DNA from 4 places in the Citrobacter meridianamericanus genome. Region 2 is predicted to be linked to each of the others. Evidence: predicted binding sites of a transcription regulator. Region 2 holds the regulator's gene; each other region holds the start of a gene.

Region 1 (3,733 bases), 1.4 Mb from region 2:
CCGGCCAGGCCGCCGCCGATAATGACGGAATCAAATTTCATCCTGGTGCTCCTTTTCCAGACCGCACAATCCCTGATAGACCCAGCGCGTGAATTCGCTTTCGCGCAGCGCATCTCCCCAGGCAATAGGTTGCACGCCTTTCCAGCGTTCGTTGAGGAAATCGGAAAGCTGGGTAATAGATTGTGCAGCGGTGGTGACATTAAAACGTTGCAGCAAACCTGCGGCGCGGCAGGCACACAATTCGCCCTGGCAGGTCCCCATTCCTACACGGGTACGGCGACGCAAATCCAGCAGGCTGTTGACGGTTAAATTTTCGACGGCGTATTGCACTTCGCCCGCGGTGACCGCTTCACATTCACAAACCAGGCTGCGGTGTTGGCGACCTTCGCTTAGCCACGCCGGGGTACGATCGCCATGACGATAGACCGCCGATCCGCGCAGTGGTGCTGGTAACGAAATGACGCGTTTAAGCGTATGCTCGGTAGATTCCTGTGAGCCAGGTAACGCGGTGGCTGCCGTTGTGCAAGGTTCGGTATTACCCAGCTTGCGGCAAACGGCATCTGTAGCCCACTCCGCCATCAGGCGGTAGGTCATCAGTTTGCCGCCGGTAATGGTGATAAACCCCTCCAGTCCGTCACGCTGTGCGTGATCGAACAGGACAATCCCACGGCTGACGTTACGACCGGTCGGATCGTCGTCACTTGCCACCAGCGGACGCACGCCGGAGTAGGCGCGTAAAATGCGCGTTTTCGCCATAATCGGCGCCAGTTTCTCGCCTTCACGCAGCAGAATGTCGACTTCTTCTGCGGTAACGCGGTTGCTGTCGATATCGTCGTAATCAATGTGCTGTGAGGTGGTACCGATCAATGAGATGGTATCGCCTGGCACCAGAATATCGGCGTCAGAGGGTTTACGACAGCGGTTGATGACATGCTGGTTAATCCGATGATCCATAATCAGCAGCGAACCTTTCGCCGGGAACATACGGATACTCAGATCGGCATATTCCGCAATGCGCTGACCCCAGATCCCGGCAGCGTTCACTACAACTGGCGCATGCAGAGACTGCATCTCACCCGTCAGATGATTGCGCACGTTAACGCCGCACACCGTCGTGCCTTCGCGAATCAGTCCTGTCACTTCATGCGCTGTCAAGATAACCGCACCATGCTCGCGCGCATCCAGCATATTGGCAGCGGTTAAGCGGAAAGGATCGACTGTGCCGTCCGGTACTTTTACTGCACCAATCAGCTGTGGATTGACTGAAGGTTCGATAATGCGCGCCTGTTTAGGGTCGATCGCTTCGGCGCGGATACCGGCCTCTTCACAGGCGCGAATAAAGGTTGCCTGAAAGGAGAGTTCATCTTCCGGCAGGGTAATAAACAGACCGTCCGTCGGCTCAACGCAATGGCGGGCGATACGTTTCAGGATTTGGTTTTCGCTGATGCACTCACGGGCAGATTCAGCGTCGGTGACGGCATAACGCGCACCGCTGTGCAGCAGGCCGTGATTACGTCCGGTCGCACCTGTGGCGATATCGTGGCGCTCCACTAAGATGACGCGCAACCCGCGCAGCGCACAATCGCGTGCGATCCCTGCACCTGTTGCTCCTCCACCAATGATAATCACGTCACTTGTTTGCGAGTCGCGAGTTTTCATTGTTTTTCCTCACAGTTCGTTTTTTATCATTTAGCCACATAAAAAACATGGATTGTTTGATTTCGCGCATAATCGCTCATTATTCGAAAATGAAACGTGATTTCGTGCGCCTTTATGAACATTTGTCATAAATCTGTAACAATATGTGCTGCGTTTCACATTTTTGTTATGTATCTTTCCTTAACATCGCGGCCACACTGGGAGCGGTAGGGTAGTAATGACGAACTGCAGTGTTTACTTCGAATGAGAGACGGCCACGGAGGCTACACTATGTTGAGTATTTTTAAACCAGCGTCACACACGGCGCGTTTGCCTGCAGCGGAGATCGACCCGACATATCGTCGATTACGTTGGCAGATTTTTCTGGGGATTTTCTTTGGTTATGCCGCGTACTATCTGGTACGTAAGAACTTTGCCCTTGCGATGCCGTATCTGGTTGAGCAGGGGTTCTCGCGTGGCGATCTGGGTTTTGCATTGTCCGGTATCTCCATTGCTTACGGATTTTCGAAATTCATCATGGGGTCCGTTTCGGATCGCTCGAATCCGCGCGTTTTCCTGCCAGCGGGTCTGATACTGGCTGCGGCAGTGATGTTGTTTATGGGCTTTGTGCCGTGGGCGACATCGAGCATTGCGATTATGTTTGTGCTGCTGTTCCTCTGCGGATGGTTCCAGGGGATGGGGTGGCCGCCGTGTGGTCGTACCATGGTGCACTGGTGGTCGCAGAAAGAGCGTGGGAGCATTGTTTCCGTCTGGAACTGTGCGCACAACGTGGGCGGCGGTCTGCCTCCTCTGTTGTTCCTGCTCGGTATGGCCTGGTTCAATGACTGGAAAGCGGCGCTGTACATGCCTGCTTTCGGTGCGATCGTCGTCGCGCTGTTTGCTTTTGCTATGATGCGTGATACGCCGCAGTCCTGTGGCCTGCCGCCTATCGAAGAGTACAAGAACGACTACCCGGATGATTACAACGAGAAAGCGGAAGAAGAGCTGACTGCGAAGCAGATCTTCATGCAATACGTACTGCCGAACAAACTGTTGTGGTACATCGCTATCGCTAACGTGTTTGTTTATCTGCTGCGCTACGGCATCCTGGACTGGTCACCAACCTACCTGAAAGAAGTGAAACATTTCGCACTGGATAAATCATCCTGGGCGTACTTCCTGTATGAATATGCGGGGATTCCTGGCACGCTGCTGTGTGGCTGGATGTCGGATAAAGTCTTCCGTGGAAACCGTGGCGCGACCGGTGTGTTCTTTATGACGCTGGTAACGATTGCGACCATCGTCTACTGGATGAACCCGGCAGGTAATCCGAACGTGGATATGGCTTGTATGATTATCATCGGCTTCCTGATCTACGGCCCGGTCATGTTGATTGGTCTGCACGCGCTGGAACTGGCGCCGAAAAAAGCGGCGGGGACGGCGGCTGGCTTTACCGGTCTGTTCGGTTATCTCGGCGGTTCTGTGGCCGCGAGCGCCATTGTCGGCTACACCGTTGACTTCTTCGGTTGGGACGGCGGCTTTATGGTGATGATTGGCGGTAGCGTGCTGGCGGTTATTCTGCTGGTAGTCGTCATGATTGGCGAAAAACGCCACCACGAAGAGATGCAGCTCAAGCGTAACGGGGGCTAATAGATGAAAACCGCATTGAAAAGTCTCAGCGTGGCGCTGATGCTGGCAGGTATGGTTGTGAGCAGCGCGGCAGTTGCCGCAGATAAAATTGTGATTGCGCACCGTGGTGCCAGTGGTTATCTGCCAGAGCATACGTTACCTGCGAAAGCGATGGCCTATGCTCAGGGAGCGGATTACCTGGAGCAGGATTTGGTGATGACCAAGGACGACCATCTGGTCGTCCTGCATGACCACTATCTTGACCGTGTCACCGATGTTGCCGAGCGTTTCCCGGATCGTGCGCGTAAAGATGGGCGTTACTACGCTATCGACTTTACGCTGGATGAGATTAAATCGCTGAAATTTACCGAAGGCTTCGATATCGAAAATGGCAAAAAGGTCCAGACCTACCCAGGGCGTTTCCCGATGGGTAAATCTGATTTCCGTGTGCACACTTTCGAAGAAG
Region 2 (3,733 bases):
GTAAAATACGTACCCGGGTCGCCCCGTAGCCATTTTGCGTGACGAACAGGATTGTCATCAAAATCCAGTAGGGTTTTGGCAGATGTAAAGCGCTGCCCATCAGGCTGGCAATGCTCAACATTACGCTGATGCGTCCGGCATTACGCAGCGCTGGGGATTTCAACGACATATAGCTTTTCAGTGCGGGGATAAGCGGCAACCGACGCTGCTTGTCAGCCATTAAATCCCGGGCATACAGTGGGCGCTGGGTGCGTAGCACTCGGGCAATACGGCTGAAGTGCCAGTAACAAAATTGTCCTACCGGATTGTCCGGATGTTGGTTGGCAATTTTCTCCAGCGTGCCAATTTGTTTATCCATTGAAAAACGTGTTGGCAAGCGGTGATACAAAATGTCATCGGCCAGAACGCGAAGGCGTTCGGCGACGGTGCGCGCGTTCCAGCGGATCACCTGTTCGGCGTGGCTACGTTCTACCAGCTTTTGCACCTCTTCCGGCTGGTGGAGGCTGACGGAAATATGTTCCTGTAAATCGAGCGCCTCCTGAAAGGCACGTAGCAGGCGCTTATAATCGTTGTTGCGATGTGCCGACAGCATATGCATTTGCTGATAGCACTGGGTAATCAAATCTACCGCTTTTTGTTGGCGCACAAGCAGGGGGGGTAGCGCTTTTTCCGGATCGGCATGCTGAGTCAGGAGGCTGTATTTGGCCTCACAGTAATCGGCTAATTCACGATACAACAAGCTGAGCGACTCACGCAGCGGCTGCTCACGCCACATCCAGAACCAGAACCAGTTGAACAGGCCGTACCACAATGTACCCAACGCGTAGATCAGCAGTGGCTCCCAGACGGGCATGTTCCCGGCCAGGCTGAGCGTGAAAATTGCCGCGATAAGCGAGGCAGGTAGTAGTCGTGCATGCAGAGGGCCTAATTCAGCGGTTACACCAAGAATCAGCGTCAGGCCAGTGAGGATCAGCGGCAGCGGTATAGTCTGTGCCAGCAGTATCTGCATGATCAGACTGCATCCGGCAAACAAAGACGCACCAATCACTAAGCGTTTGAAAAAGCGCTTATGCGGGGTATCAAGACCGGCAATATTGCAGCAGGCAGGGACGAGGGAGAAGAGGAGCCCCAGATGAAGCTGCCCGATGATCAGACCGACGGCCACAGGTAAACATAGCACCAGCGTCTGTCGTAGTGCGTAGTTGATCTCAGGGTGATATATCAGTCTTCGCCACATCGGTGCAAACAAAAGTGGCGCATTACGGGGTAACGCGCCACTTCGATGGGGTTAACGTGTGCCGTAGACGACGATGGTCTTACCGTGTGCGGAGATCAGATTCTGATCTTCCAGCATCTTCAGAATACGACCAACGGTCTCACGGGAACAGCCAACGATCTGGCCGATTTCCTGGCGGGTGATTTTAATCTGCATGCCGTCCGGGTGGGTCATCGCGTCAGGCTGTTTCGCCAGATTCAGCAGAGTCTGCGCGATACGACCGGTAACGTCGAGGAAGGCAAGGTTGCCAACTTTTTCAGACGTGACCTGCAGACGGCGAGCCATCTGAGAGGACAGGCGCATCAGAATATCTGGATTGACCTGGATTAATTGGCGAAATTTTTTGTACGAAATTTCAGCGACTTCACATGCAGTTTTAGCACGGACCCAGGCGCTGCGTTCCTGACCTTCTTCGAAGAGGCCTAATTCACCAATAAAATCGCCCTGATTCAGATAAGAAAGGATCATTTCTTTCCCTTCTTCATCTTTGATCAGCACTGCCACTGAGCCTTTAACGATGTAGTACAACGTTTCCGCTTTTTCACCCTGGTGAATCAGCGTGCTCTTCGATGGGTACTTATGAATATGGCAATGAGACAAGAACCATTCGAGAGTCGGGTCTGTTTGCGGTTTGCCAAGCACCATGCGCGGTTATCCTCTGTTATAAGCTGTCTCCAGAGCCAAAATACTACCTGCCTCTGGGTTTGCAAAAATGTGCTTCCCGCTACCTGGGAAGGGGGCTGTCAATACGTGCGACGGCCTGTAATGTGATGTCCTCTGCATACATGCAGTACGTCAATGTATTACTGTAGCATCCTGACTGTTTTAGCATAGCTTTCGCCGTGTGTCTCCTGGTGTCTCGCTTCAGCATGACGCAGGTCGCCTTCCGTTGCGAGATTTGTTGTGTGCGCGTAATCTGTCAGGAAAATTGATGCATCGGAGTAATAAAATATGCAAGCACGTGTTAAGTGGGTTGAAGGGTTAACCTTCCTCGGTGAGTCCGCCTCTGGCCACCAGATTTTGATGGACGGTAACTCCGGTGATAAAGCGCCGAGCCCGATGGAAATGGTCTTAATGGCTGCGGGCGGTTGCAGCGCAATTGATGTGGTGTCGATCCTGCAAAAGGGTCGTCAGGATGTGACCAACTGCGAAGTGAAGCTGACCTCCGAGCGTCGTGATGAAGCGCCACGCCTGTTTACCCACATCAACCTGCATTTCGTTGTAACGGGTAACGATCTGAAAGATGCGTCCGTCGCTCGCGCGGTCGATCTTTCGGCGGAAAAATATTGCTCCGTGGCGCTGATGCTGGAAAAGGCGGTGAACATTACCCACTCCTATGAAGTGGTTGCCGCTTCGTGATGTTATGCCTGATGGCGTTACACTTATCAGGCCTACAGGATTTAAACGCGTAGGCCGGATAAAGCATTAGCCGCCATCCGGCAAAAAAACACCTTACTCTATCTTTTTACCTTCCATCAGTCGCTGGACTAGCGGCAGCATAATCAATTCCATCGCCAGACCCATTTTCCCGCCCGGAACAACCAATGTATTGATATGAGAAATGAATGAGCCCTGCAGCATGGCCAGTAGCCATGGGAAATCGATCCCTTCCAGATTACGAAAATGAATCACGACAAAGCTTTCATCGAGTGACGGAATACTCTTGGCGGCAAAGGGGTTAGAGGTATCGACGGTGGGTACGCGCTGAAAGTTAATGTGCGTACGGGAAAACTGCGGCGTGATGTAATTGATATAATCGTCCATTGAACGCACCACCGAGTCCATCACCGCTTCACGCGAGTGTCCACGCTCGCTGGTATCGCGGGTCAGCTTCTGGATCCACTCCAGGTTCACGATCGGCACCACACCAACCAACAGATCGACATGCCGGGCCACATTTTGCTGCGGGGTGACAACGCCGCCGTGAAGTCCCTCATAGAACAGGACATCCGTCGGTTCAGGCAGCGGCTGCCAGGGCGTAAATGTCCCCGGAACCTGATTCCACGGTACGGCCTCATCGTAGGTGTGCAGATATTTACGCGACTGACCTTTGCCCGTCTGACCGTATTCAATGAAGGTTTGCTCCAGCAGACCGAAGTCGTTAGCTTCGGGGCCGAAATAGCTGATATGCCGCCCGGCATCGCGCGCTTTGCGAATCGCCATGTCCATTTCCGGGCGGGTATAGCGATGAAAACTGTCGCCTTCCACCTCGGCGGCGCGCAGATTTAACTGCGCGAATATTTTACGAAACGCGAGGCTGGTGGTGGTGGTCCCCGCGCCGCTGGATCCTGTTACCGCAATCACCGGATGTTTGGCAGACATAACAACTCCATGAAATGGTTGTAATTATAGTAAAGTCGCCGGCGGCTACGGATTACTCGCGAATCTGCTTCCTCGGCATAATGTTGACCGTTTCATGCAATTCGGACCACACCAGCACGGCTTCACCTGATTGTA
Region 3 (3,733 bases), 1.5 Mb from region 2:
AGCGTCAAAAATCCAACCGCAGGCCTGATGGCCCTGTCCGCTGTTCAGGCTGCGCCGCCAGCGCTGTTGGGCAGGCAGACTCAATGCCGCCAGCCCCTTTTTATCGGCATGACTATGGGTATGCTCAGCGCTTGCAGGAAGCTCCGCCAGGTTTAGTCGGGGCAAGTCCAGTAGTTGACCGTCAATTTGCCCATGGTCGGCGTGAACTAACTGGCGATTGCCGCCGTAGAGTTGCCACCAGCTTTGCAGGGCATTTTCGCTTTCCGCTGTGGCGCGGTCGGCTTTGTTGGCCACTATGATATCCGCGGCGGCCAACTGGTCGCGGAAATTGTCATTGGCGACGCTTTTTTCATCCAGTAACAGCCGCGGGTCAAGAATACAGAGGGTCGCACGCAGATCGATCCACGGTTCGTAAACCGGTGCGGTGAGTAAATCCAAAATCTGTTTTGGGTGGCCGAGGCCAGTGGGTTCAATCAGCAGACGGTCAGGTTTTCCCTGACGTAGCAGCGTATTGAGGCCAACCTGCATCGGCAGACCGTTAACGCAGCACATACAGCCGCCGGGGATCTCTTTTAGCAGTGCGCCGCTGTCGGCCAGCAGCGCGCCATCGATGCCTACTTCGCCAAACTCATTGACCAGCACGGCCCACTTCTCTGCGGGATTTTTGTTCGCCAATAGATGAAGAATAGAGGTGGTTTTGCCACTGCCAAGGAAACCAGTGATGAGATTGGTTTTAGTCACATTTACTCCAGAATCATAAATAACCGTAATGGCATTTAACAATCCTGGCGAAAAACGGCGAAAAAGAGAAGGGGTGAGAGGACGAAGACGCACTTCGTCCGGTTTAATGGCAGAAATCGTTAATTATTTAACGTGGTAATGACAGCCTGATGTGCTCCGTATTGAGTAATACGTTGCCAGGCTTTTTCAATCGCTGCGACAAACTGCGGATTCTGGACGAGATCGGGAGCGAAAATTTCGCGCAGCGAAAGCAGGGCGCTGACACGTTCTGATTCAGTGCTCTGTTTAACCAGAGCGGTAATCTTCTCACTTAGCGGGTCACGAATATCAATTGCGGCGCCTGAGTCATCCACGCCGCTCACGTAACGCATCCAGCCGGCGACGCCGAGCGCCAGCAGCGGCCACTCGCTTTGACGTGCTAAATGTACGCGGATCCCTTCCAGCATTCGCTGGGGTAATTTCTGACTACCATCCATCGCGATTTGCCAGGTTTTATGCTTCAGCGCCGGGTTGGCAAAGCGCTCAAGCAGACTTAGTGCATATTGGTCCAAATCCACATCGGTAATTTGTAGTGTGGGGGCCTGTTCCTTGAGCATCAGCCGGTAAGCGGCTTCACGAAATGCGCGGTCCTGCATACATTCGCTAATATGCTGGAATCCGGCCAGATAGCCGAGATAAGCGAGAAATGAATGACTGCCGTTCAGCATCCGCAGTTTCATTTGTTCCCATGGCAAGACGTTTTCGACCATCTGCACACCCGCTGCTTCCCATTGTGGGCGGCCAGAGACAAAGTTGTCTTCAATCACCCACTGGATAAACGGTTCGCAGCTGATTGCGCAAGGATCGGCCACGCCCAGTTCGTGGGTAATTTCAGCCAGTGATGCTTCGGTAGCGGCAGGAACGATCCTGTCCACCATAGTGCCCGGAAAACTGACATGCGCCAGGATCCACTGCGCCAGTTCAGGTGAGCGTTTTTTCGCCATTCCCAGCACGGCGTTCTTTACTACGTGACCATTGTCCGGGATGTTATCGCAGGAGAGGACGGTAAACGGTTGCAGTCCACGTTCACGTCGACGGTGCAGTGCTTCAACAATAATTCCGGGCGCGGAGTGCGGTTCAGCCGGTGTCTGCAGATCGTGAATAATACGCGGATTAGAGAGATCCAGCGAACCTGTTGCCGGATCGATACAGTAGCCTTTTTCAGTAATGGTCAATGAGACAATCGCCACCTGAGGCTCGCAGAATTTTTCAATAATGGCTGTCAGCGAATCCAGCGTGGCGTTCAGACATTCGTTGACGGCGCCGATAACAATCGGCTGGTTGCCGTTAGCCCCTTTTTCTAACACCGTAAATAAATGATCCTGTTCGCGCAGCTGACGCATCAGCCGATCGCCGCTAAACAGGCTGATTTCGCAAATTCCCCAATCTCCGCCTTGCGCATTCAGCACCCTGTCGGTCAATAACGCCTGATGGGCGCGGTGAAAAGCACCGAAACCAAAATGCACAATCCGCGTTTTTAATTGCTGGCGGTCGTACTGCGGCATCATGACATTTTCCGCCAGTGGCGCTGAGGCAATAGTTTTCATTAAATACACCTGATTAACCATTAATTAACAATGCCAGTATAAAGTTATATGACAGCAAATTAAATTGGTGTGCCTCATTTATCAGGGGAATGTGAGCTGGATCAATCAATGACCGGCCATCTGTTGATCATCTATGGGATGCCTGTATGGTAGTCATCATTCAGTTAGCTTAATTTGGTATAACAACTTGTGAGGTGAAACAATGGAACAAACCTGGCGTTGGTACGGACCTAACGATCCAGTATCACTTGATGATGTGCGTCAGGCTGGCGCAACGGGTGTTGTGACCGCCTTGCACCATATTCCCAACGGTGAAGTGTGGCCGGTAGAAGAGATTCAAAAACGTCAGGCTATTCTGGCAGAAAAAGACCTGACCTGGTCGGTGGTGGAAAGTATTCCTGTTCACGAAGATATCAAAACACGTTCAGGTCAATATCAAACGTGGATTGCCAACTATCAACAGAGTATCCGTAATCTGGCGACCTGTGGCATCGATACCGTGTGCTATAACTTCATGCCGATCCTTGACTGGACGCGTACCGACCTCGAATATCAGCTGCCCGACGGCTCCAAAGCGCTGCGATTTGATCAGATTGCTTTTGCGGCCTTTGAACTGCACATTTTGCAACGCCCGGGAGCTGAAGCGGATTACACCGAAGAAGAACAACGTCAGGCGCTCGACTACTTCAATGCCATGAGCGATGCCGATATTGAAAAGCTGACCCGTAACATCATTGCCGGCCTGCCGGGTGCGGAGGAGGGTTATACGCTGGATCAGTTCCGTGCGCGCCTTGCCGAATATGACGGCATCAGCAAAGACGATCTGCGCGATAACATGGCGGTATTCCTGCGGGCGATTGTGCCAGTGGCAGAAGAAGTCGGCGTGCGCCTGGCCGTGCACCCTGACGATCCGCCGCGTCCGATCCTCGGCCTGCCGCGCATCGTTTCGACTATCGAAGATATGCAGTGGCTGAAAGAAACTGTCGACAGCATTAATAACGGTTTCACTATGTGTACCGGCTCTTACGGCGTACGCGCTGACAATGACCTGGTGAAAATGATCGAAACCTTTGGCGATCGCATCCACTTTACACACCTGCGCTCAACCTGCCGTGAAGAGAACCCAAAAACCTTCCACGAAGGTGCGCATCTGCAGGGCGATGTGGATATGGTATCGGTGGTGGCTGCCATCCTTAACGAAGAGCAGCGACGTAAAAAAGCGGGTGATTTGCGGCCTATCCCTATGCGTCCTGATCATGGACACCAGATGCTTGACGATCTGCACAAGAAAACCAATCCGGGCTACTCTGCGATCGGCCGCCTGAAAGGACTGGCGGAAGTTCGCGGCGTTGAGCTGGCGCTGAAACAAACGCAGTTCCGCGATCTGCTGTAAGGCTAACAACAGG
Region 4 (3,733 bases), 560 kb from region 2:
ACGAATTTCGTGCGCCAGAGTATGGCGTTCCTGCGCCTCTTTGCCAAAGCTGTCCTGAACCTGGCGTCGAAAACCGTCCAGTTGTTCGCGAAGCGGTGCCAGCAGGCTGTTCAGGCTTTGGCGATTTTGCTCATCTACGCGGCGATTGCTTTGCTCGAAAATACGGTTCGCCAGATTTTCAAACTGCTCGCTCAGGCGCTGTTCGCTGTTGATCATCTGACGGATCTTATCTTCCGCATGCTGTTGCGTTGCTTCCAGCCGGGTAGTGACTTCACGGAGATCGGCTTCCAGAGAGGTGTTGATACTGTGCAGGCTGCGCAATTCGTTATTAAGCAGTTCGCACTCATCACGCCAGTGGGCTTCCTGTGAGAGTTGTTGCCGGGCGGCGCTTAGCGCGATATCCAGTTCACGTCGTTCTTCGAGGAGATCGGCACGGATCCTGTCGGCGTGCGCTTTTGTTGCCAGCCACCCGACCAGCAGTCCTGCGGCTAATGCCAGCACGGCACTCATCACAATTGAAATATCCACAACGCCCCCCTTACAGCTACGACTTACCGGCACAAAATAGAATTGTGCTGTATAAACGTCCAGTTTAAAAGGAATTTCCTGCGAGGCACTACGCAAAATAAAAAGGCCGAACGCGTCGGCCTTTTTGAATAGACGGGAGAATTACAGTAAACGACGCGCAGCTTCCACCACGATTTTCACCGCGTGGCTTTCTGTTTGTTTCATCGTTTCCGCATTAGGGATCTCTTGCTGAGTACGGTTCACGATAACACCCGCAACCATACCGGCGCGCAGACCCTGGCTAGCGCACATGGTCAGCAGCGTGGCGGATTCCATTTCGTAGTTCATGACGCCCATAGACTGCCACTCTTCCATAGAGCCTTTAAAACGGCTCACTACGCGACCAGAGAAGGTGTCATAACGCTCCTGGCCCGGGTAGAAGGTATCAGAAGACGCAGTAACGCCAATGTGGGTGGTGGCGCCGATTGATTTCGCCGCTTCCACCAGCGCGGTGGTGCACTCGAAGTCCGCAACAGCCGGGAACTCCATGGGCGCGAAGTGCAGGCTTGCTCCATCCAGACGGACAGACGCCGTGGTGACCAGGACATCACCCACGTTGATATGTGGCTGGATAGCGCCAGTCGTACCGATACGCAGGAAGGTACGAATGCCCAGCTGTGCCAGTTCTTCTACGGCAATAGAGGTTGACGGGCCACCGATACCGGTAGAGCAAACGATCACGGCTTTACCATCCAGCTCAGCACGCCAGGTAGTGAACTCGCGATGAGATGCCAGCTTAACCGGCTTATCCATCAGCGCGGCGATCTTTTCCACACGCTCCGGGTCGCCAGGGACGATAGCAAGCGTAGCCCCTTGTAAATCGCTCTTAGTGAGGCCGAGATGAAAAACATCAGACTTAGACATAAAAACTCCTCTGTGAATCGGTTTTGTCAGAAGAAGCAAAAACACACTTTACCGAAGGCATGAACATATTTTCGTGACAGTAATCACTATGATGTAAATCAATTGCATTCAATTACCATCAAATAGTGACTTGAATCACATAAATGATGCGATGTAAGGAACCCCTGCACAAAAGATAGCCCGTTTAAGGCAATGTGGTTCGTTGCATGTGTCTATAGTTAACAATGCGCTTTTTGGCTGAATATTTAAGGGTACGGAGAATACCATGACAACACGACAATCTGGCTTTGCACCTGCTGTATCTCCACCAACGTCTACCACGGTTCACACTCCAGATAACGCAATTATCGCCGGAGTAACATCCATACCTTCACAAGGCGATGATATGCCAGCGTATCACGCACGACCAAAGCAAACCGATGGCCCGCTGCCCGTGGTTATTGTCGTGCAGGAGATTTTTGGCATTCATGAACACATTCGTGACGTTTGCCGCCGTCTGGCTCTGGAAGGGTATCTGGCTATCGCTCCAGAGCTCTATTTTCGCGAAGGCGATCCCAATGACTTTGCCGACATTCCCACGCTGCTCAGCGGCCTTGTCGCCAAAGTACCTGACTCTCAGGTACTGGCCGATTTGGATCACGTCGCCAGCTGGGCCTCCCGCAACGGAGGTGATGCGCATCAACTGATGATTACCGGATTCTGCTGGGGCGGGCGCATTACCTGGCTGTATGCCGCACATAATCCACAGTTAAAAGCGGCGGTGGCGTGGTACGGCAAACTGGTGGGCGATAAAACCCTCAACTCGCCGAAACATCCCGTTGATATCGCGACCGATCTTAACGCTCCCGTTCTGGGGCTTTATGGCGGCCAGGACACCAGTATTCCACAAGATACCGTTGAAACAATGCGTCAGGCGCTACGCGCCGCCAATGCTAAAGCGGAAATCGTGGTCTATCCCGATGCCGGACATGCGTTTAACGCCGATTATCGCCCGAGCTATCACGAAGAGTCCGCTAAGGATGGCTGGCAGAGAATGCTGGAGTGGTTTACCCAGTACGGCAGTAAAAAATAAGGACAACCCTGGCTTCGGCCAGGGTATCCCTCAGAAAAAATAAGTGTATTGCGTCACATTCTTGCGACAATTTTTTTAATTATACAGTCTCGCTGCATCAATTTTTTTGCTGTTAAAGAAGGCGCTATGATCGCCTTCACATTTGACGTACTCCTCCCCCATCAAATGCAAAATTTTCGTTGCTTAGCGCCAAACTATTTTTCTGTTTAACATCGCTATTCTCCTGAATACTCAGTAACAGACCCAGCGAATTGCTTATTCTGTGAACAGGAGATTGATCATGACGCAACAGACTTTCCAGGCCCAACCTTTTGCTCTGCCTTTTGATCCGCATACCACCGCACTGGTGATGATCGATATGCAACGTGACTTTGTTGAGGCAGGTGGTTTTGGTGAAGCATTAGGTAACGATGTCTCGTTGGTTCGAAGCGCAATTGAGCCATGTAAAAAGGTATTAGCGGCTGCGCGCGATAAAGGCTTACTTGTGATTCATACTCGCGAAGGGCACCGCGCCGATCTTAGCGATTGCCCGGCGGCGAAACTCACCCGCGGCGGTAAAACTTTCATTGGCGAAACAGGCCCTATGGGACGCATTTTGGTTCGGGGCGAAGCCGGTCACGACATTATCCCTGAACTGTACCCGGTCTCGGGTGAACCGGTTATCGACAAACCAGGTAAAGGTGCGTTCTACCAGACTGATTTACATCTGATTTTACAAAATCACGGGATCAAAACGTTAATTGTCTGCGGCGTCACGACTGAAGTATGCGTGACGACGACGGTACGAGAAGCCAACGATCGGGGCTATGAATGCATCATTCCTGAAGATTGTGTGGGTTCCTACTTTCCAGAGTTCCAGAAATATGCGCTGGAGATGATCAAAGCCCAGGGCGCGATTTTTGGTTGGGTCAGTCACGCTGATGCCATTATCGCAGGGTTGAAAGGCTAACGTCATGACGCCGGCGGCACTTTCTGCGCTTTCGCTAGGGTATCTCTTTCCGGTGAAAGGACGACACATTCTGCGGGTTCACAGTGCATTTCAGCATGCTCTGAATCTGCGCTCAGAAGAAGGACGGCACCTCACGCTGCTGTGTGCAGAGAAGTATCAAAACCTGGCGGATGCGGCACGGATCATGCTGCCAGAATGGTGGGACTGGCGGCGGGAGATCACAGGAACCGGGACAATTCGGTTAGCCGATGGCGTATTAATAGCCCAGCGTTTTCGTGTGG

The links. Region 2 encodes CRP, which controls carbon source genes, mostly activating them, when cyclic AMP is high. Its sites were predicted from a motif close to ATGTGANNNNNNTCACAT; they were not measured.
Region 1: glpT (glycerol-3-phosphate transporter) is a predicted target of CRP. The motif match lies at 1,803-1,820, and genes of this name have one in related genera.
Region 3: NMD08_RS09070 (mannitol dehydrogenase family protein) is a predicted target of CRP. The motif match lies at 2,417-2,434, and genes of this name have one in related genera.
Region 4: udp (uridine phosphorylase) is a predicted target of CRP. The motif match lies at 1,555-1,572, and genes of this name have one in related genera.

The regions. Positions count from the first base shown of each region.
Region 1 covers NZ_CP101036.1:1,843,367-1,847,099, forward strand. Annotated here, with positions in the region: gene glpB (glycerol-3-phosphate dehydrogenase subunit GlpB) at 1-41, opposite strand, end outside; gene glpA (anaerobic glycerol-3-phosphate dehydrogenase subunit A) at 31-1,659, opposite strand; gene glpT (glycerol-3-phosphate transporter) at 1,930-3,288, shown strand; gene glpQ (glycerophosphodiester phosphodiesterase) at 3,292-3,733, shown strand, end outside.
Region 2 covers NZ_CP101036.1:421,419-425,151, forward strand. Annotated here, with positions in the region: gene NMD08_RS01925 (YccS/YhfK family putative transporter) at 1-1,237, opposite strand, end outside; gene crp (cAMP-activated global transcriptional regulator CRP) at 1,289-1,921, opposite strand; gene NMD08_RS01935 (OsmC family protein) at 2,228-2,635, shown strand; gene NMD08_RS01940 (phosphoribulokinase) at 2,729-3,598, opposite strand; gene NMD08_RS01945 (YheU family protein) at 3,651-3,733, opposite strand, start outside.
Region 3 covers NZ_CP101036.1:1,909,385-1,913,117, forward strand. Annotated here, with positions in the region: gene NMD08_RS09065 (GTP-binding protein) at 1-741, opposite strand, end outside; gene NMD08_RS09070 (mannitol dehydrogenase family protein) at 861-2,327, opposite strand; gene uxuA (mannonate dehydratase) at 2,530-3,720, shown strand.
Region 4 covers NZ_CP101036.1:5,178,105-5,181,837, forward strand. Annotated here, with positions in the region: gene rmuC (DNA recombination protein RmuC) at 1-510, opposite strand, end outside; gene udp (uridine phosphorylase) at 670-1,431, opposite strand; gene NMD08_RS25130 (dienelactone hydrolase family protein) at 1,697-2,503, shown strand; gene NMD08_RS25135 (cysteine hydrolase family protein) at 2,784-3,452, shown strand; gene NMD08_RS25140 (DUF2877 domain-containing protein) at 3,457-3,733, shown strand, end outside.